Caldimonas brevitalea: one gene and its partner. Each later gene encodes a partner of the first gene's protein in a complex. Links are inferred from orthologs where the notes say so. Each region holds a gene or a part of one and is shown in the gene's direction. Other genes may lie near its edges. The genes, in order: AAW51_RS14475 and AAW51_RS06730.

Evidence for each region.
Region 2: the proteins of AAW51_RS14475 (region 1) and AAW51_RS06730 are in contact, whole or in part, in a cryo-EM structure (PDB 9GE8), measured with the Escherichia coli proteins. The link is inferred for Caldimonas brevitalea from one-to-one orthologs.

The regions. Positions count from the first base shown.
Region 1 is NZ_CP011371.1:3,362,635-3,373,331, forward strand. Bases 4,136-7,038 are described here. They hold AAW51_RS14475 (arylesterase), read left to right. Parts: upstream 4,136-5,201; coding sequence 5,202-5,876; downstream 5,877-7,038. Other genes in these bases: rlmB (23S rRNA (guanosine(2251)-2'-O)-methyltransferase RlmB), read right to left, coding at 4,136-4,491; AAW51_RS14470 (ABC transporter ATP-binding protein), read right to left, coding at 4,535-5,218; phbB (acetoacetyl-CoA reductase), read right to left, coding at 5,938-6,675; AAW51_RS14485 (acetyl-CoA C-acetyltransferase), read right to left, coding at 6,780-7,038. Outside these bases: AAW51_RS14440 (hypothetical protein), read right to left, coding at 9-452; AAW51_RS14445 (glycerophosphodiester phosphodiesterase), read right to left, coding at 599-1,819; AAW51_RS14450 (hypothetical protein), read right to left, coding at 1,899-2,240; upp (uracil phosphoribosyltransferase), read right to left, coding at 2,255-2,887; AAW51_RS14460 (SIR2 family NAD-dependent protein deacylase), read right to left, coding at 2,997-3,755; more of rlmB, read right to left, coding at 3,760-4,135; more of AAW51_RS14485, read right to left, coding at 7,039-7,958; phaC (class I poly(R)-hydroxyalkanoic acid synthase), read right to left, coding at 8,006-9,892; AAW51_RS14495 (hypothetical protein), read left to right, coding at 10,056-10,349; peptidoglycan editing factor PgeF, read right to left, coding at 10,269-10,697. UniProt on the Escherichia coli protein: TesA is a multifunctional esterase that can act as a thioesterase, lysophospholipase and protease.
Region 2 is NZ_CP011371.1:1,535,541-1,546,418, forward strand. The notes cover bases 4,791-7,874. They hold AAW51_RS06730 (ABC transporter permease), read left to right. Parts: upstream 4,791-5,107; coding sequence 5,108-7,642; downstream 7,643-7,874. Other genes in these bases: AAW51_RS06725 (dioxygenase family protein), read right to left, coding at 4,791-4,927. In the rest of the region: AAW51_RS06705 (ABC transporter permease), read left to right, coding at 1-468; AAW51_RS06710 (BMP family ABC transporter substrate-binding protein), read left to right, coding at 537-1,694; AAW51_RS06715 (adenosine deaminase), read left to right, coding at 1,822-2,865; AAW51_RS06720 (BMP family ABC transporter substrate-binding protein), read left to right, coding at 2,946-4,067; more of AAW51_RS06725, read right to left, coding at 4,082-4,790; AAW51_RS06735 (GGDEF domain-containing protein), read left to right, coding at 7,899-8,618; AAW51_RS06740 (MinD/ParA family protein), read left to right, coding at 8,623-9,432; AAW51_RS06745 (M48 family metalloprotease), read left to right, coding at 9,518-10,870; AAW51_RS06750 (group II truncated hemoglobin), read left to right, coding at 10,870-10,878.

The DNA.
Region 1 (10,697 bases):
AGGGCTGCTCAGGCGAGCGCCGTGTCGAGCATCGCACCGAGCGGCACCAGCCCCGCCAGCGCCTCGTCGGATGCGGGTGCCGGGTAGCGGCCGGGGTCGAGGAAGCGCACCTCGCTGCGGCCGTCCGCCAGCGGCACGATCACGAGGCTCAAGGGTGCGTCGATCGAAGCTCCCGATTCGCCGACCAGCACCGGTGTCACCCCTTCGCGCAGCCCCAGCACCAGCGCCGTGGACCCCGGGGCGCCAGCGCCCGGCGCGCTGACCCGGGCGAACACCGCATAACCGCTGCCCGTCGCCGCCGACTCGATCTTGCGCAGCGTTTCGTCCGCGTCGTACTTGCTGTGTTTCGCCGTCTGCGGCCGCTCGGACGGGCGCCTAGCGAAATCGGCGTTGACCGCCGCCATCACCACGGCAAGACATCCCGTCATCCAGAAGCGCGACTTCTTGCTCATGGGCACTCTCCGACGCTGAAGGCGTTGAAAACGAAGATGGACCGCGCGGGTGTCGGTTTCAAGCGCCTCCGTGTAAAGCTGTGTGTATTGGTTACCCAGGTTAACCCCAGTATCCAGAGCAGAGAACATCGGAGCCACGACCCAGCTCAGGGGCGCGACGCCACGAAGGCATCACGGGCCCGCACCGCGGTGTCGGGGAAGTCGCTGAACACCCCGTCCAGTCCCAGGCTGAAGAACTGCCGGTACTCCTGTCCGGGATCGTTGCCGTAACTGCCTGCCAAACGTTTGGCTTCATTGCGGAAGGTGTACGCGTGCACCACCAGCCCGCGCGCATGTGCGGCCTTCACGATGCTGTCGTCCGGCACGGCCTCGAAGTCCGCTTCGTTGACCACACCATCGCCGTTGACATCGATGCGCTGGCCGTTCTCGTCCAGCTTGGCGCGCACCTTGACGAGATAGCGCTTCCACGGGCCGATGCCGTCGGCATAGGTCTTGACTTCGTCCAGTCCGCGCTCCGTCAGCAGGTAGGCGTAGGTGTCGGCCGGACCCTTGCGGCCGGCCGCGGTCCAGTCATAGGGGCGGTCGTAGGGCGCGGTCAGGTCCATCTCGCCGGTGTCGGGGTTCTGGTCGTTCGCGTCCACCAGCTGCACCAGCTTGACCTGCGTCTTTTGCCGCAGCGCCTTCAGGTTGGCCTGCTCGAACGATTGGATGAACACCGGCGCGTCGGCGCGGTTCCAGCCGGCATCGGTCAAGGCCTTCAGCAGCTTGTCTTCGAGCGGCAGCCCGAGCGCCTGGTGATAAGTCGGGTGTTTGGTCTCGGGGTACACGCCGATCGTGCGGCCTGTCTCGCGGCCCTTGTCCTGGGCCAGCTTCAGCACCTCTTCGAAGGTGGGGATCTGGAACTGACCGTTGTAGCGCTGATCGCGATCGGCCATCGGCTGCTTCGCGCGCAGCGTGCGGATCTCGTCGAGCGTGAAGTCGGACGCGAAATAGCCTTCCTCTTCGACGCCGTCGACGACACGCTTGCGCTTGCGATCGGCGAACTCAGGGCGGCTGGCGACGTCGGTGGTCGCAGTGATGTTGGGCTCGTGGCGGGCAATCAACCTGCCGTCGCGCGTCGACACGAGGTCGGGTTCGATGTAGTCCGCGCCCATCTCGATGGCACGCGCATACGCTTCGAGCGTGTGCTCCGGCAGGTAGCCGCTGGCACCCCGGTGGCCGATCACGAGCGGGCGCGAGGCGGCCGGCTGCTCCGGCAGGGGCTGGTTGCCGCCCTCGCCGGCGTTGTCGTCGTCACCGCCGCCGCAGGCGGCGAGTGCGACGGCGGCGACCAGCGAGACGATCTGCAGCTTCGACTTGAACACCATGGTTCCTCGTTCTGGTGAGAAACCGGCAGTGTGGCGCGCTGGCGTGACAGCGGTTTGACGTGAGGCGCGTCGTGCCGTATCAGCGCGGGCTTTCGTAGAACACGTAGTTGGTGGCGAAGTCGCCGATCTCGAAGTACACCCGCTTCTCGCCGTCGTCGACCTGCCCGTTGAGGTTTTCGTCCAGCACGCCGTAGCCGAACCGGTACGACCTCGGCACGTTGTCGGTGGTGCCCATCGCGGTGCTCATCTTGTCGATCTTCAGGAAACGACGGACCAGTTTGTCACCGGCATAGACCTCGAGTACACCGTTGGTCCCGGTCCAGTTCTGAATGTCGCGGCGCCACTGGTTCTGCTGCTCCTGGGTGCAGCCGGCGAGCGCGATCAGCGTCACCAGGCTCGCCACGGTGGTACGGTGCTTCATCATTGTTCGCCTCCTCACTCCTGCTTGGTGCCGAAGATCTTGTCGCCCGCATCGCCCAGCCCCGGGATGATGTAGCCGTTCTCGTTCAGATGATGATCCACCGCGGCGGTCCAGCAGCGCACCTCGGGGTGCGCCCGGTCGAGGGCCTGCACCCCCTCGGGCGCGGCCACCAGCACCAGCGCGCGGATGTCCTGGCAGCCCTTGCGTTTGAGCAGGTCGACCGTCGCAATCATCGAGCCCGCGGTGGCGAGCATCGGGTCGATGATGAGCGCGGTGCGCGCCGCGAGATCACCGACGAAGTTCTCGAAATAGTGCTCGGGCTGCAGCGTGTCGTGGTTACGCGACAACCCGACCACGCTGATCTTGGCGTTGGGGATCATGTCGAGCACGCCGTCGAGCATGCCCAGGCCGGCGCGCAGGATGGGGACCACCGTGACCTTCTTGCCGCGGATCTGGTCGACCTCGGTCGGCCCGCTCCAGCACTCGATGGTGGTCTTCTCGAGCGGAAAGTCGGCGGTGGCCTCGTAGGCCAGCAGACGCGCCACCTCGGCCGTCAGCTCCCGGAACTTCTTGGTCGAGATGTCGACCTCGCGCATCAGACCGACTTTGTGTTTGACGAGGGGGTGCTTGACTTCGATGACGGGCATGGTGGTGTGCTGCGCCGCCGCGGCAGCGCCAGCGTCGATGGGACAGACAGAGATGGCAGTGTAGCGGGCCGGCCCGACGGGCACCGAGCGCCCTCGCTGCCCGAGCGGCTCAGGTCAACAGCAGGGGCAAGCCGTGTGCGGCCGTGTCGCGCAGCACCAGATGGGCGGTGTCGTCCAGTTCGCTGGGCTGCGGGTTCAGCACCACCACCTTGGCGCCCGCCTGCCGGGCCAACAGCGGCAAGCCGGCCGCTGGGTAGACGGCGCCCGAGGTCCCGACCACCAGCATCACGTCGCAGTCGTTCGCCGCATCTTCGGCCGCCTGCAACGCCTGCCCCGGCAGGGCCTCGCCGAACCAGACCACGCCGGGCCGCACCCGGTTGCCGCAGGTCTCGCAATGCGGCGGCCGCCCGGGCGTCGCGGTGCTCGTGTCGCAGGGCGGCTGGCCGCCTTTCCAGCGTGGGCAGGGGTCGAGCCAGCGGTCGACGAACAGGCCGCCATGGAGGCACACCACGTCATCGCTGCCGGCACGCTGGTGCAGATCATCGACGTTCTGCGTGATCAGCGTCATGCGCCCGGGATGTCGCCGCTGCCACTCGGCCAGTGCCACATGCCCGCCATTCGGCTGTGCCTGGGCCACGCCTTCACGACGGGAGGCATACCAGTCCCAGACCAGTTGCGGGTCGGCGCGGTAGCCGGCTTCGGTGGCCAACTGCTGTGGATCGAACCGAGCCCACATCCCGCCCAGCGCGTCCCGGAAGGTGGGCACGCCGCTTTCCGCGGACATGCCGGCACCGGTCGACACGCACAAGCGCCGCGCCTGCGCGATCCACTCGCGGGCGGTGTCGAGGTCAGCGTTCGTGATCGTCATGGCCTCAGCCGCGCTGGCGCAGCGCTTCGTAGAGACAGATGCCACTGGCCACCGAGACGTTGAGGCTCTCGACGGCGCCACGCATCGGCAGCTGCACCAGCTCGTCGCAGGTCTTGCGCGTCAGCTGCCGCATGCCGGTGCCCTCGGCACCCAAAACCAACGCCAGCGGCCCCTTCAGCTCGACTTCATACAAAGTCTTGGGCGCATCGTCGGAGGTGCCGACCACCCAGATGTTGCGCTCCTTCAGCTCGTTGAGCGTGCGCGCGAGGTTGGTCACCATGAAGTACGGCATCGTCTCGGCTGCACCGCTGGCGACCTTGGCGACGGTCGCGTTGATGCCGGCCGCATGATCCTTCGGCGCAATCACAGCATGTGCGCCCGCGCCGTCGGCCACCCGCAGGCAGGCGCCGAGGTTGTGCGGGTCGGTCACGCCGTCGAGCACCAGCAACAAAGGCGGCTCGGTCACGGCGTCGAGCAAGTCGTCGAGCGACTTGATGTGCGGCACCGGCTCGACCTTGGCGACCACCCCCTGGTGGCGCTGGCTGCCGCACAGCTTGTGCAAACGCTCGTCGTCGCTCTCCACCAGCCGCACGCCCGCCTCCTCGGCCCGGGCGGCGAACTGGCGCATGCGCTGGTCGCGCCGCGAGGCATCGACGTAGACCTCGTGGATGGTCTGGGGCGCCGTCTTCAGGCGCACGGTCACGGCGTGAAAGCCGAACAAAATCTTGGCGGTCATTGAGTAAGCTCCGGGCTGCGCACCGTGGTGCGAGCACCTTCGGTCATGCCGCGATGGTAGCCGCGACCCGGCCGGCCTCGATGCGGATCTGCCGGTCGCAGCGGCCGGCGATGCCGCGGTCGTGTGTCACCAGCACCAGGGTGGTGCCGCGCTCGCGGTTCAGGTCGAACATCAGCTCCATCACCTTTTCGCCGGTCGCGAAGTCGAGGCTGCCGGTGGGCTCGTCGGCCAGCAACACGGCCGGCTCGACCACAAACGCCCGGGCCAGCGCCACCCGTTGCTGCTCGCCGCCCGACAGCACCCGCGGGTAGTGACCCAGGCGCTCGCCCAGGCCGACCCGCCGCAACATCTCGGTGGCGGCCTTGCGCGCGTCGCTGCGGCCTTGCAGTTCGAGCGGCAGCATCACGTTTTCCAGCGCGGTGAGGTTGCCCATCAGCTGGAAGCTCTGGAACACGAAGCCCACCTTGGCGGCGCGCAGCGCGGCCCGGGCGTCTTCGTCGACGCTGAACAAGTCGCGTCCGGCCAGCCGCACGGTGCCTCGGGTGGGCGTGTCGAGGCCGGCGATGATGCCCAGCAGCGTGGACTTGCCCGAGCCGGAGGCGCCGACGATGGCGACCGACTCCCTCGGCGCCAGCGAGAAATCGATCTCGTGCAGAATCGTCAGCACGCCCGAGGAATCGTGCACCTGTTTGGTGACACGATCCACAACGATGATGGGTTCACTCATGGTGTTGGAAAGCAGAAGACGTCGCGACTGTATCGCGCTTGCCCTCGCCTGCGCGGCGCTGGGACATCTCCCGGCCCGCGCGGCCGGCAGCGCACCGGCCAAGATCCTCGTCGTGGGCGACAGCCTGTCGGCCGAGTACGGACTGAAGCGCGGCACCGGCTGGGTGGCCTTGCTGACGCAACGCCTGAGCGCGCAAAAAGTGCCGGCAACGGTGATCAACGCCAGTATCAGCGGCGACACCACCTCCGGCGGGCGCTCGCGTTTGCCGGCCTTGCTGAAGCAGCATCGGCCCTCGCATGTGGTGATCGAGCTGGGCGGCAACGACGCGCTGCGCGGCTTGCCGATCCAGATGTCCGAGGCCAACCTGCGCGCCATGACCGAGGCGGCGCAAGCCGCCGGCGCCAAGGTGCTGATCGTCGGCATCCAGCTGCCGCCCAACTACGGCAAGGCCTACGGTGCCAGCTTTGCCGCCATCTTCGAGAAAGTGGCCGAGGAGCGCCGCGCGGCCCTGGTGCCGTTTTTCCTGAAAGGCGTCGCCGACATCCCTGAACCACTGGCGATGTTCCAGGACGACCGCATCCACCCGAACGAAAAGGCGCAGGTTGTCATGCTGGACAACGTTTGGCCCGCCTTGAAGGCGTTGCTCGGCGGGCGTTGAGCCCCGCGACATCACCCGGGGGCGGCGGGCGGCAACGATGCCGCCCCCGCAGCGACCGGGCTCACCCCATGTGCAGCCCGCCGTTGATCGAGAAATCGGCCCCGGTCGCGAAACCGGCCTCTTCCGACGCCACCCACGACACGATGGAGGCAATCTCGTCGGGTGTACCCAGGCGCTTGACCGGGATGGTCGCGACGATCTTGTCGAGCACGTCGGGCTTGATCGCGCGCACCATGTCGGTCCCGATATAGCCCGGGCTGACGGTGTTCACCGTCACGCCCTTGCTCGCCAGTTCCTGCGCCAATGCCATCGTGAAGCCGTGCATGCCCGCCTTGGCCGCCGAGTAGTTGGTCTGGCCGGCCTGGCCCTTCTCGCCGTTCACCGACGAGATCTGGATGATGCGGCCCCAGCCCTTTTCGACCATGTCGCCGACCACCTGCTTGGTGACGTTGAACATGCTGTTCAGGTTGGTGTCGATCACCGCGTCCCAGTCTTCGCGGCTCATCTTCAGGAACATGCGGTCACGCGTGATGCCGGCATTGTTGACCAGCACGTCGATGACCCCATGCTCGGTCTTCGCCTTGGTGAAGGCGGCGACGGTCGAGTCCCAGTCGGCGACATTGCCGACCGAGGCATAGAAGGTGTAGCCCAGTTCCTTCTGCTGATCCAGCCACTTCACATAGTCGCGGCTCGGCCCGCAGCCGGCGATCACCTTGAAGCCATCGCGCGCCAGGCGCTGGCAGATCGAGGTGCCGATACCGCCCATGCCGCCCGTGACGTACGCAATTTTCTGAGTCATGTTCTGCTCCTACTTGAGTTCGTCGTGCCGCCATGGAGCGTCGTGGTAAACAGCGGCGGGGTCCAGCGGTGTTCACCCTCCCCTCCGGCGGCGGAGAAGGAAACTCAGCGCTCGACCGTCAACGCAACACCCATGCCGCCGCCGATGCACAACGAAGCAATGCCTTTGCGGGCGTCGCGCTTCTGCATCTCGTGCAGCAGCGTCACCAGGATGCGACAGCCGGACGCGCCGATCGGGTGGCCAATCGCGATGGCGCCCCCGTTCACGTTGACCTTGCTGGTGTCCCAGCCCATTTCCTTGTGCACCGCGCAGGCCTGCGCCGCAAAGGCTTCGTTGATCTCGAGCAGGTCGAGATCGGCGGGCTTCCAGCCCGCGCGCTCGAGCGCCTTGCGCGACGCCGGCACCGGGCCCATGCCCATGTAGGCCGGATCGAGCCCGGCGCTGGCATAGGAGGCAATCCGGGCCAGCGGCTTCAAGCCCAGTGATTGCGCCTTGGCCGCGCTCATCACCACCACCGCGGCCGCACCGTCGTTGATGCCGGACGCATTGCCGGCCGTCACCGTGCCTGCCTTGTCGAACGCCGCGCGCAAGCCGCCCAGCGCCTCGGCATTGGTCTTGCGATTGATGAACTCGTCGGCGGCGAACACCACCGGGTCGCCCTTTTTCTGCGGGATCGAGACCGGCACGATCTCGTCCTTGAAGCGGCCTGACTCCTGAGCCGCCGCCGCCTTCTGCTGCGACGCCAGGGCCAGCTCGTCTTGCGCCTGGCGTGTGATGTCGTATTGCTTGGCGACGTTCTCGGCGGTGATGCCCATGTGGTACTGGTTGTACACGTCCCACAGGCCGTCGGTGATCATCGAGTCCGTCATCTTCCAGTCGCCCATGCGCTGGCCGTCGCGCGAGCCGAGCAGGACGTGCGGCGCCAGGCTCATGTTTTCCTGGCCGCCGGCGACGACGATCTCGGCGTCGCCGTCGCGGATCGCCTGCACGGCGAGCATCACGGCCTTCAGGCCCGAACCACACACCTTGTTGATGGTCATCGCCGGCACGCTGTTCGGCAAGCCGGCCTTGATCACCGCTTGCCGGGCTGGGTTCTGGCCCACGCCGGCGGTCAGCACCTGGCCCATGATCACCTCGCTGACCTGATCGCCCTGCAGCCCGGCGCGCTTGAGCACCTCGGCGATGACGATGGCGCCCAGCTCTGCCGCCGGGGTCTTGGACAGCGTGCCTCCAAACTTGCCGACCGCGGTGCGCGCGGCGGACACGATGACGATGTCAGTCATGGTCGACTCCTTCTGTACGGGTTGTCTTGAAATGTGGATGGTAGAGATCAGGCCTTCTGCTTCACGTAGCGTCCGGGCGCCGCTTCGATGGGCGGATGGCGGGCGCTGCCGGGGGCTTTCGGTGCGGGTACACGGCGGCCGGCCTGCGGCTCGAGCCAGGCGCTCCATTCGGGCCACCAGCTGCCGGGATGTTCGGTCGCGCCTGCAAGCCAGTCCGCCGCTTCGGCAGGCAAGGCCGCGTTGGTCCAGTAACTGCGCTTTTTCTTGCCCGGCGGGTTGATGACCCCGGCGATGTGGCCGGAGGCGCCCAGAACGAAGCGCTTGTCGCCGCTCAGGAGCGGCACCGAAGCATAGGCGCCGTCCCACGGCACGATGTGATCTTCGCGCGAACCGTAGATGAAGGCCGGCGCGTCGATACGCCCGAAGTCCAGCGGCGCGCCGCAGACCGTCAAGGCACCGGGCTCCTTGAGCTTGTTCTCGAGATAGGCGTTGCGCAAGTACCAGCAGTACATCGGGCCCGGCAAATTGGTGCTGTCGGAGTTCCAGTACAACAGGTCGAACGGGGGTGGCGTCTGCCCTTTCAGGTAGTTGCCGACCACATAGTTCCACACCAGGTCGTTGGGCCTGAGAAACGAGAAAGTGGCCGCCAGTTCCTGCCCGCGCAGCAAGCCGCCGCCCGCCGGGCTTTGCGCGCCGATGCTCATCTCGCGCAGGTGCACCGCCGCTTCGTCGACGAACACGTCGAGCACGCCGGTGTTGCGGAAATCGAGGAATGCGGTCAGCAAGGTGACGCTGCTGGCCGGCTTCTCACCGCGTGCCGCCAGGACCGACAGCGCCGAGGCGAGGAGCGTGCCACCGACGCAGAAGCCCAGCGTGTTGAGCTTGGGGCTGCCGCTGATCTCCTGCACCAGCTGGATCGCGCGGATGCAGGCGTCTTCGACGTAGTCGTCCCAGTCCAGCCGGCCCATGCTGTCGTCGGCGTTGCGCCAGCTCACCATGAACACCCGCAGCCCCTGCTCGACGGCATAACGCGCCAGCGAGTTCTCTGGCTGCAGGTCGAGGATGTAGAACTTGTTGATGCAGGGCGGGACGATCAGCAGCGGATGCTCGTAGACCTCGGCCGTGAGGGGTTTGTATTCGATCAGCTGGAACAGATGGTTTTCGAACACCACGCTGCCCTCGGTCGTGGCGACGTTGCGCCCGACCTCGAACTGGCTCTCGTCGGTCTGCGACATGTGGCCCTGCTTCAAGTCCCGCAGCAGGTGTTGCAGCCCTTGCGCGATGCTCTCGCCGCCGGTCTCCAGGGCGCGCCGCTGCACCTCGGGGTTGAGCGCGAGGAAATTGCTCGGCGACGACGCGTCGATCCATTGCTGCACCGAAAAGCGGATGCGTTGGCGCGTCTTCTCGTCGGCCTCGAAGCTTTCGGCCATCTTCAGCAAGGTGCGCGCATTCAACAAATACATCGCCGCAAGAAAGCCGGCGCTGCGGTTGCCCGACCACTCCGGCGCGGCGAAGCGGCGGTCGGGCAGCGGCAGGGGCTGCGCCTTCGGATCGAGAATGCTGTTCCAGATCTGCGCGGCCTCTTTCAGGTACTCGGCCTGCAAGGCCGACCAGGCCTGCAGCGGCAGGTTCAACGGGCCGAACGACGCGGCGAGCGCAGCCGCTGCTTCGGGTGGGATAGGTGGTGGGGCCGGGGGTGATGCGCTCGCCGACGCGCCCGGGGTGGCGGACTGTGGCGCAGCATGGGGCCGCGCAGCGGCGGTGGTGTCCTCGGTCGCTACGGCGGCAGGAGCTGGCGAGGGAGCCGCCTTGACAGCGGCCGCCGGGGCCTTCGGCGCGCGAGCACGCGCGGGCGCGCGCGGCGCTGCAGCCGATTCGGCACCTGCCTTTTGCCGCTTAGAAGACCCTGTGCTTCCACCTTGCTTCATCGTCACCTCGAAACCCTGACCACCGGCAGCGCGGCCGCGCTGCCGATTTGCTTGTTTGTACACCGTGGCTGCCGGCGTATGAACCGTGCGGCCATAATCCTCTCGCCTCCTCGAGGCGTGTCAACCGGGCATGTCAGCCCTTGCAGGTCCCTGAACTGATCCTGAACTGATGTATCTCATCGCGATCACCTGGCTGTACGTTGCCCTGATGATGGCCGTCGCCGAGGCGACCAACTCGCAGGGGACCGTCCTCGGCGCCATCTTCACCTTCCTGCTCTACGGGCTCGGGCCGGTGGCGCTGGTGGTGTATCTGCTCGGCACGCCACGCCGCAAGGCGCTCCGCCGCGCGCGGGAGTCGCAGGGCAAAGCGGCGAATGCCGCATCAGCCGCCGTCACGAACACACCAGACGGCGGCCGCCATGCGACCGGTGACGCCGTCGCGCCGGAACGAAAAGAACCGTGAAGACTCTCGATAGGTGCACCACTGCCCGCCCGTCACCCTCGCCAATCCCAGCCCGTGGAGACGGTCGAAGGCCAGGCCGGCCAGGTCCGCCCACCATTTGCCCGGCGCCACGCCCGGCGTGAACCGCGCCGCGGCCAGGTCGCCGCCGAAAGCCTGGCGCACGTCGTCGCCCACCTCGAAATGGGCCGGGCCGATGCAGGCCCCCAGCCAGGCCACCAGGTCGGACGGCCGGCACTCGGCCGCCTGGCACAAGGCCGCCACGGTGTTCTCGAGCACCCCGCCGGCCAACCCCCGCCACCCGGCATGGGCCGCTGCGACGCCGCGCGCGCCGGATGCGGCAAACAACAC
Region 2 (10,878 bases), 1.8 Mb from region 1 along the record:
GCCTTGAGCTGGTTTTTGTACCGCTCACGCGCCGGCCTGGTGTTGCGGGCGGTCGGCGAGTCGCCCGAGTCGGCGCATGCCCTGGGCTACCCGGTGCGCCGGCTGCGGCTGCTGGCGGTGGTCGCCGGCGGCGCCTTGTGCGGGCTGGCCGGTGCCTACCTCTCGGTGATCTACACGCCGTTGTGGGTCGAGGGTTTGGTGGCCGGCAAGGGCTGGATCGCGCTGGCCCTGACCACCTTCGCCACCTGGCGTCCGGCACGGGTGTTGCTTGGGGCCTATCTGTTCGGCGGCGTCACGATGCTGCAGTTCCATCTGCAAGGGCAGGGGGTGCAAATTCCCAGCCAGTTGCTGACGGCCTTGCCGTATCTGGCCACCGTGGTCGTGCTGGTGCTGATCTCGCGCAATCCGACCTGGATCCGCATCAACATGCCGGCGTCGCTGGGCAAGCCGTTTCATCCTGGCAGTTGAAGCGGCCAGGCCGGCCGGCTTGATTCCATAATCCCGGCTTTGCGTTGCGTCCCTTTCGGAGTGTCTTGATGACCGATCAGAAGAAACGTTCTCTGCTGAAGCTCGCCAGCTTCGCGTCGCTCGTCGCCACCGCCGCGCTGGTCGGCTGCGGCAAGAAGGAGGAGCCGGCGGCCACCACGCCGACCGCCGAACCGGCCTCGGGCCCGGCCGCCGCGGCCGAGCCGCTGAAGATCGCTTTCGCCTATGTGGGCCCGGTGGGCGACGCGGGCTGGACCTTCGCGCACGACCGCGCGCGCAAGGAACTCGAAGCCGAGTTCGGCAACAAGATCGCGACCAGCTATGTCGAGAACGTCCCGGAAGCCGCCGATGCCGAGCGCGTGATCCGCGACATGGTCGGGCAGGGCAACAAGCTGGTGTTCGGCACCACCTTCGGCTACATGGAGCCGATGCTCAAGGTGGCGGCCGACCACAAGGACGTGAAGTTCGAGCACGCCACCGGCTACAAGACCGCCGACAACCTGCGCACCTACGATGCGCGCACCTATGAAGGCGCCTACATGGCGGGTGTCATCGCCGGCAAGGTCACCAAGACCAACACGCTCGGCGTGGTGGCGTCCATTCCCATCCCCGAGGTGATCCGCAACATCAACTCGTTCACGCTGGGCGCGCAGTCGGTCAACCCGCAGATCAAGACCCGCGTGGTGTGGGTCAACAAGTGGTTCGACCCGCCCAAGGAAGGCGAGGCCGCGCAGTCGCTGATCAACCAGGGCGCCGACGTGCTGATGCAGAACACCGACTCGTCCGCGGTGCTGCAGACCGCCGAGAAGGCCGGCAAGTTCGGCTTCGGCTGGGATTCCGACATGAGCTCGTTCGGCCCCAACGCCCACCTGGGCTCGGCCATCATCAACTGGGGCCCCTATTACAAGAAGGTGGTCAACGAAGTCCTCAACAACAGCTGGCAGACGCAGGCCACCTGGTGGGGCGTCAAGGAAGGCGCGATCGACCTGGTGTCGGTCTCCGACAAGGTGCCGGCCGACGCCCGGGAAGCGGTCGAGAAGGTCAAGGCCGGCCTGAAGGACGGCAGCTTCTCGATCTGGAAGGGTCCGATCGCCGACCAGTCCGGCAAGGAAGTGCTGGCGCAGGGCGCCGTGGCCGACGACAAATTCCTGCACGGCATCAACTGGTACGTGAAGGGCGTCGAAGGCAAGCTGCCGTCGGCGAAGTAAACCGCGCTGTCCGAGCAGGCCGCCCCGCGACGTGCCGGGCGGCCTTTTTTTCATGTTGCATGGCGCTGCCTGGCACCCGACGGCAGCGCCCCCTTCAGGCCTTGACCCCACCCGGAGCGAGCTGTCGATGAAGAAGACCTTTCCCCACATCCCCCGCGAACGCCTGCCGGCCTTGCTGGCCGCGATGCCCAAGGCCGAGCTGCACATCCACATCGAAGGCTCGCTCGAGCCCGAGCTGATCTTCGAGCTGGCGAAGCGCAATGGTGTGGCGCTCGCCTACCCGAGCGTCGAGGCGCTGCGCGCCGCCTACGCCTTCACCGACCTGCAGAGTTTTCTCGACATCTATTACGCCGGCGCCAGCGTGCTGCTGACCGAGGACGACTTCCACGACATGGCGTGGGCCTATCTGCGGCGGGCGGCGGCCGAGAATGTGCTGCATACCGAGATCTTCTTCGACCCCCAGACCCACACCGCGCGTGGCGTGCCGATGGAGGCCGTCATCCACGGCTTGAAACGCGCGGCCGACCGGGCCGGCGCCGAGCTGGGAGTAAGTGCGCAGTTGATCCTGTGCTTCCTGCGCCACCTGAGCGAGGACGACGCGCTGCAGACGCTGGAGCAGGCCTTGCCCTTGCGCGAGCACTTCATCGGCGCCGGGCTCGATTCGAGCGAGCGCGGCCATCCGCCGGAGAAGTTCGCGCGCGTGTTTGCGCGTTGCCGCGAACTGGGGCTGCGGCTGGTGGCGCATGCCGGTGAAGAGGGCCCGCCCGAATACATCTGGAACGCGCTCGACGTGCTCAAGGTCGAGCGCATCGACCACGGCGTGCGCTGCCTGGGAGACCCGGCGCTGGTGCAGCGCCTGGCGCGGGAGCACATCCCGCTGACGGTGTGCCCGCTGTCGAATGTGAAGCTGTGCGTGTTCGACCAGCTGGGTGCGCACAATCTGGGAGAATTGCTGTCCGCCGGACTGGCCGCCACCGTCAATTCCGACGACCCGGCCTATTTCGGCGGCTACCTCAACCAGAACTACCTCGAGACCTTCGCGGCCTTGCCGCTCGACGCGGGCCACGCCTACACGCTGGCCCGCAACAGTTTCGAGGCGAGCTTCGCCGACCAGGCCGACAAGGCGCGCTGGATCGAGCGGCTCGACGCCACCTTCGAGCAATTCCGGTAGACGTAGCCACGCCACGAGAGAGCAGGCCGCCGCGCCCCAGGCGGCCTGCGTCGACCCACGGGGCCATGTAGAGGACCACCATGTTCAAAAACCTCAGGCACGCCGTGAAGGGGCTGTGCCTTGCGGCCGCGCTGAGCGTCGGCCTCATCCCTGTGGCGCCTGCGGCGCCTGCGGCGTCGGCCCAGGGCAACGCCAAGCCGCCGCTCAAGGTCGGCTTCGTGTTCGTGAGCCCGGTCGGCGAGGCCGGCTGGAGTTACCAGCACAACCATGGCCGGCTGGAGATGGAGCAGCGTCTCGCCGGCCGGGTGGCCACCACGATGGTCGAGAACGTCGCCGAAGGCCCCGAGTCCGAGCGTGTGATCCGCGACCTGGCGCAGCAGGGCCACGGGCTGATCTTCACCACCAGCTTCGGCTACATGGACCCGACACTGAAGGTGGCGGCCGAGTTCCCGCGCGTGACCTTCGAGCACATGGGCGGCTACAAATGGGCCCCCAACGTCGCCACCTACAACGCGCGCTTCTACGAGGGCCGCTACCTGGCCGGCATCGTTGCCGGCCGCATGAGCAAGCGGGGCACGGCCGGCTATGTCGCCGGTTTCCCGGTGCCGGAGGTGGTGCAGGGGATCAACGCCTTCACGTTGGGCATGCGGTCGGTGAACCCCAAGGCCCGGGTGCGGGTGGTGTGGCTCAACAACTGGTTCGACCCCGCACGCGAGCGCGACGCGGCCTTGACGTTGATCCGCCAGGGGGCGGACGTGATCACGCACCACAGCGCGTCGCCGGCGGCGGTGCAGGCGGCCGAGGAGCAGGGCGTGATGAGCATTCCGTACCACAGCGACATGCGGCAGCACGCGCCCCGGGGGCAGCTGACGGCGGTCACCCACCATTGGGGCGACTTCTACACCCGCATCGCACAAGACGTCCTCGATGGCCGCTGGGCGGCCCGACCCGCCTGGGGCGGCCTGAAGGACGGCATGGTGCGACTGGCGCCCTTCAGCCGGCGGGTGCCGGCCGATACGGTCAAGCTGGTGCAGGCCCGTGCGGCAGCGATCTCGTCGGGCGCCTTCCACCCCTTCTCGGGCCGCATCGTCGACAACCAGGGCCGCCAGCGGCAGGCCGCGGGAGTGCTCGATGAAGCGGGCATCGCGACGATGGACTATTACGTCGAGGGTGTGGTGGGTTCCTTCCCCCGCCAGCCCTGACGGACGCGCCCGCCTCAGCCGAGTTCGAGCGCCTCGTGCAGGCGGGCCGCATGCGGCCCGAAGGCATAGGCGTCCATGCCCAGCGCGCCGAGGGTCACCGCGTCGTGCAGGCGCACCGGCGCATGGGCTCGGCCGCCGGCACCGGCCGGGACATAAAAGGGCAGCCAGTGCTCGTCGGTCGGGTGCATCAGCGCCGCGTGCGGCGCTTGCCGGCGGTAGTCGAACAAGGCGTCCCAGTCGCGCGCCTGGCCCCGCTCGTACACCCAGTGCCGGAACGCCGCCGATTCGGGCCGCTCGGGCCCGCCTTCTCCGGCACCCCACGACAGCAGGCGCAGGTTGTGCGTGATGCTGCCGGTGCCGAGCACCAGCACGCCCGTCTCGGCCAGCGGCGCCAGGGCCGCGCCGATCGCGAACTGCGCGTCGGGCGCGGCGTCGGCCACCAGAGACAGCGGCAAGACCGGCACCTCGGGCTCGGGCCACAGGTGCATCAGCGCGGTCCAGATGCCGTGGTCGAGGCCGCCGGCGTCCTGCACCTCCACGCCGACACCGGCCGCGGTCAGGCAGCGTGCGACCTCCGCCGCCAGCGCCGGGGCACCGGGGGCGTCGTAGCGCAGCCGGTAGAGCGCGTCGGAGAAACCGCCGAAGTCGTGCACCGTGTGGTGCCGGGGCGCTGCCAGCAACACCGGCCGGCGTGCCGCGGTGTGGGCCGACACGGCGAGGATCGCGCGCGGGCAGCCGAAACTGGCGTCGAGCGTGCGGCCGAGCCGTGTAAAGAAGGCGCCGGTCGCGCCGGGTTCGAGCGCGATCATCGGCGAGCCGTGCGAGACGAACAACGGGGGGAGGGTGTGGGCGGTCGACATGGTGCAACCATTGCAGCACGCAGGGCCGCACGCGCCATTGCAGCGTCTTGAACGCAGCGTTCAAACGCCCGTGGCGCCGGCCTCGCCACGCCGGGCAGGCCGCAAAGCCCCGGCCCTGGCGGCCGGCGCGTGCATGCGCTACCGTGGGCCCCTGTTGCGATTCCGTACGCCGTCCCCTTCATGTTCACTCCGTCGACCCTCCTGCTCGCCTGGCGTCAGACGCTGCGCGACTTCCGCAGCGGCGAGCTGCGCCTGCTGATCGTGGCCGTGATGCTGGCGGTCGCCGCCTTGACCGCGGTGGGCTTTTTTGCCGACCGGCTGAAGACCGGGCTGGCGCGCGACGCCGGCCAGCTGTTGGGCGGCGACGCGCTGGTGGCCACCGATACACCCACCCCGGCGGCCTTCGTCGAACGGGCGCGCCAGCAGCGGCTCGACACCGCCCACTCGGTGTCTTTCCCCAGCATGGCGCGCGCGCCGGACGAGCGCGGCGGTGCCAGCCGGCTGGTGGCGGTCAAGGCGGTCAGCGCGGGCTATCCGTTGCGCGGGCGGCTGGAAGTGGCCGATGCGGTGGGGGCCGCCGCCCAGGCGGTGCGCAACGGCCCGGCGCGCGGCACCGTGTGGGTCGATGCCGGCGTGCTCGACGCCTTGCAGCTGCGGCTGGGTGACCCCTTGCTGCTGGGCGACGCCCGCTTGCGCATCGCCAAGGTGATCCTGATCGAACCTGACCGTGGCGCCGGGTTCATGAGCTTTTCGCCGCGCGTGATGCTGCACCAGGACGACCTGCCAGCGACGGGCTTGATCCAGCCGGCCAGCCGCGTCACCTATCGTTTGGCCGTGGCGGCGCGCGACGGCGGGCGGCGCGGCGACGTCCAGGCTTTCGTCCAGTGGGCCGAAGCCGAGATCAAGACCGGCAAGCTGCGCGGCGTGCGCGTCGAGTCGCTCGAATCGGGCCGCCCGGAAATGCGCCAAACGCTCGACCGTGCCGAGAAATTCCTCAACCTGGTGGCGCTGCTGGCCGCGCTGCTCGCCGCGGTGGCCGTGGCCATCGCCTCGCGCGACTTCGCCAACCGACACCTCGACGAATGCGCGATGCTGCGGGTGCTCGGCCAGGCGCAGCGCACCATCGCCGCCAGCTACGCGCTCGAATTCTTCGCGGTGGGCCTGTTCGCCAGCGCCCTGGGCATTGCGCTCGGCTATGCGGTCCACCACGGTTTTGTGGTGCTGTTCGCCGGCCTGGTCGAAACCGCCTTGCCGCCGCCCGGCGTCTGGCCGGCCTTGTTCGGGCTGGGGGTCGGCTTGACGCTGCTGTTCGGCTTCGGTTTGCCGCCGGTGCTGCAGCTGTCGCGGGTGCCGCCGCTGCGCGTGATCCGGCGCGACGTCGGCGAACCCAAGGCCGCCTCCGTGCTGGTGCTGGCCGCGGGCGCGCTGGGCTTCGCCGGGCTGTTGCTGGCGGCTTCGTCCGACTGGCTGCTGGGCCTGATCGCGGTGGGTGGCTTTGCGGCCGCGGTGCTGGTCTTCGCGCTGCTGGCCTGGGTGGCGGTGCATGTGCTGCGCCGGGCGGTGCCCGAGGCGCGGGCGCCGCGTTGGCTGGTGCTGGCGACACGCCAGGTGTGCGCACGGCCGGCGTTTGCGGTGCTGCAGGTGTCGGCGCTGTCGGTCGGCTTGTTGGCGCTGGTGCTGCTGGTGCTGCTGCGCACCGACCTGATCGGCAGCTGGCGGGCGGCGACACCGCCCGACGCGCCGGACCGCTTCGTGATCAACATCCAGCCCGACCAGGGCGAAGACTTCCGCCGGCACTTGCAGCAGGCCGGCGTGGCCCGCTACGACTGGTATCCGATGATCCGCGGCCGGCTGGTGGCGATCAACGGGCGCGACATCTCGGCCGGCGACTTTCAGGAAGACCGCGCCAAACGCCTGGTGGACCGCGAGTTCAACCTCAGCCATGCGGCCGAGATGCCGCCGCACAACGAACTCGCTGGCGGCCGCTGGGTGCCCGAGGAGGCCGACGGCCTGAGCGTGGAAGCCGGCCTGGCCGAGACGCTGGGCCTGAAACTCGGCGACCGGCTGCGCTTCGACATCGCCGGCCACCTCAGCGAGGCGCGCATCACCAGCTTGCGCACCGTCGACTGGGCGTCGATGCGCGTCAACTTTTTCGTGATGTTCCCGCAGGCGCAGCTGCCCGATCTGCCCTCGACCTACATCGCCGCCTTCAAGGCGCCGGCGGCGCCGGGGTTCGACGCTGCCCTGAGCCGGCAGTTTCCCAACATCACCAACGTCGACGTGTCGGCCTCGATCGGCCAGGTGCAGCGGGTGCTCGACCAGGTGATCCGGGCAGTGGAGTTTTTGTTCGGCTTCACGCTCGCCGCCGGCCTGGTGGTGCTGTTCGCGGCCGTCGTCGCCACCCGCGAGCAGCGCACCCGCGAGTTCGCCATCATGCGGGCGATGGGCGCCGGCAGTGTCCTGCTCGGGCGGGTGCAGCGTGCCGAGTTGCTCGGCGTCGGCGCGCTCGCCGGCCTGCTGGCCTCGGCCGCGGCGGTCGGCGTTGGCTGGGGCCTGGCCCGCTACGTGTTCGATTTCAGCTGGAGCGCCTCGCCGTGGGTGCCGCTTGCCGGCACCGCCGCAGGGGCCGTGCTGGCGCTGGCGGCCGGGTGGTGGGGGCTGCGCGAGGTGTTGCGCCGACCGGTGGTCGAGACGCTGCGCAAGGCGGCGGCCTGAGGGCGGCGGCCGAGCGGTTGGATCTGCGCAGCGGCCGCGTGTTTTGCGCTGCAGACCGTGCTGCAGTTGCCGATCGCCGCCCGCCCGTGCCGATATTTCCATCCGGCCCCTACAGTTATTCACCGACTGCACCGATAAGGAGCCAACGGGCGTGGCGCCTCCTGTTTTTCGTGGATGCCACCCCGGGGACCGCTGCTAGACTGCGCCGACACTTCTCCTCGATCTGATTGTGGACTTAGCGACTGCCTCCTTCCTCGTGGATCTGCGCAAGCTCCAGCTGGAGCAGGCGCTCACGTTGTTGCAGCAGGGGCGCTATCCGCTGCCGCCGCGGGTCGAAGGCAACGGCGAAGCCTGGCTGCAGGCGGTGCTCGACGGTTTGTGCGACTTGTCGCTGCGCGACGCCCTGACCGGGCTGACCAACCGCCGCCACTTCCGGGCGGTGCTCGAACGCGAGATCGACCGGGTCGCGCGCACCGGCGAATCGGCCTTGCTGTTGATCCTCGACATCGACCATTTCAAGCGCATCAACGACACCTACGGCCATGAGTCGGGCGACCAGGTGATCCAGGCCGTCGGCGTGCGGCTGAGCGACAGCGTGCGCCCGATGGACACGGTGGCGCGCTACGGCGGCGAAGAGTTCGCGATCATGTTGCCCAACTGCCAGCCGACCTTCGGCTCCGCGGTGGCCGAGCGGGTGCGCGTCGCCATCGAGGCGCAGCCGGTGAAGCTGACCTCGGGCCACGAGGTGCACATCACGGCCAGCGTCGGCGGCGCCTATGCGCCGCAGTGGGTGCGGTCGTCGGCGTCGCTCTGGATGGAGCGGGCCGATCTGCAGCTCTATTGCGCCAAGACGGAGGGGCGCAACCGGGTCTGCCTCGAGCAGGCCGCGATCAGCAGCGTCAGTGCGGAAGAAAAAGGCATGCTGTTCGGCCTCGGGGCCCACCACAGCGACGCACAGGATGCGAGCGATGAATGAAGCCATGAAGACCCCTTCCGAGGCGCGCGCTGCCAGCGGTGGCAAGAACGCCTGGGTGCTCGCGGTCACCAGCGGCAAGGGCGGTGTCGGCAAGACCTTCGTCTCGGCCAACCTGGCCGCCGGGCTGGCCAAGCGCGGCCACCGGGTGCTGGTGCTCGACGCCGACCTGGGCCTGGCCAACCTGGACGTGGTGCTCAACCTGTTCCCCAAGATCACGCTGCACGACGTGTTCACCGGCAAGGCGCAGCTCGAAGAGGCCATCCTGGTCGCGCCCGGCGGCTTCTCGGTGCTGCTGGCGGGCTCGGGCCTGGTCGAATATTCGCGTCTCACGCCCGAGGTGCGCGACAAGTTCCAGGCCGTGCTGGCCACGCTCGTGCCGCGCTACGACTATGTCGTGCTCGACACCGGCGCCGGCATCTCCGACGTCGTGCTGTATGCCGTGTCGCTGGCCGACGAGGTGCTGGTGGTGGCGACGCCCGAGCCCACCTCGATGACCGACGCCTACGCCACCATCAAGGTGCTGGCCACGCAACAACGCCGGCGCACGCTGCGGCTGGTCGTCAACCAGGTGGCCAAGCCCGGCGACGGCAAGATCATCGCGCAGCAACTGCAAAACGTGGTCGACCGGTTCGTCTCGACGCCGCAAGGCGAGAGCGTGCGGCTGTCCCTGCTGGGCGACATCCCGAGCGACCCGTCGGTGCGCGAGGCGGTGCAGCGCCGCCAGCTGTTGCTCGAAAGCTTGCCGGGCTCGGCCGCGGCACGGGCCATCCAGGCGGTGGCCGCGCGGGTCGACACGCCCGACGAACGCGGCTGACGAACGCGGCTGACCGCGGCCGCTGCCGGTCTCAGGTGCCGGCCGCTTCCTACAATCCCGGGAAAACGACTCTTGGGAGCCTGCCATGACCGCTGCTGACCGTGACGACGACTTCGGCGCCCGCTTGCGCCGCAACCGCCTGACGCGCCGCGACACGCTGTGGCTGTTCGGCGCCGCCACCTCCGGCCTGGCCTTTTTGTCGGGCTGCGCCACCTCACCGGTGACCGGCGAGAGCATCGTGGTCGGCCTCAGCGAAGCCCAGGAGCGCGAGGTCGACCAGCAGCAATCGCCGCATCAGTTCTCGCAGGACCTCGGCCGCGTGCAGGACGGCGAGGTGAACGACTATGTCGGCGAGGTCGGGCAACGCCTGCACGGCCGCTCGCACCGGCCCCAGATGCCGTATTCCTACCGCGTGCTCAACGCCAACTACGTCAATGCCTACACCTTCCCGGCCGGGGCGGTCGGCGTGACGCGCGGCATCATGACCGAGCTGCACGACGAAGCCGAGTTGGCGGCACTGCTGGGCCATGAGCTGGGCCATGTGAACGCGCGGCACGCCGCGCAGCGCCAGGGGCAGGCGATGGTGGCGCAGGCCGTGGTGACCGGCCTCAACGTCGCAGCATCGAACACGCAATGGGGCGCGCTTGCGGGGCTCGGCAGCCAGGTCGGCGCGAGCGCCTTGCTGTCCAGCTATTCGCGCGACAACGAGCGAGAAGCCGATGCGCTGGGCCAGGAGTACATGGTGCGGGCCGGCTACCCGGCCACCGGCATGACACAGCTGCACCAGATCCTGGTCGAGCAGGAGAAAGAAAGCCCGAGCCTGCTGCGTACCATGTTCTCCTCGCACCCGATGAGCAGCGAGCGGCGCGACACCGCGCGGCAGTTGGCCGAGAGCCGTTATGCGGCGAGCAGCTCGGCCGCTACCGGGCGCGAGCGCTTCATGGACCGCACGGCCGGCCTGCGCCGCATCAAACCGACCATCGACGCCTGCAAGAACGGCGAGACCGCGATGTCGCGCAAGGCGTATGCCGATGCACAAGGTGAGTTTGCCGCCGCGATCAAGCGCACGCCGCAGGATTACGCGGCCAACCTGCGCATGGCCCAATGCCTGCATGCCCAGGGCAACGCCGGCGAGGCGCGCCGCTATGCCGACGCCGCCAAGACCGTCTATCCGCAAGAGGCGCAGGCCCGCAAGCTGGCGGGCGTGCTGGCCTTGAGCGCGCGGCAGCCCGACCGGGCCTACGAAGAGCTGGAGGCGTTCGACCGCCTGCTGCCGGGCGACCCCGGCGTGACGTTTCTGAAGGGCGTGTCGCTCGAAGGCATGGGCGACCGCGAGCGAGCCGCGAAGCACTACCACCGGTACCTGACGGCGACGCGCCAGGGTGATGCCGCCGGTTATTCGGCCAACCGGCTGAAGGCCTGGGGCTATTTGAAGTGATGCAACGA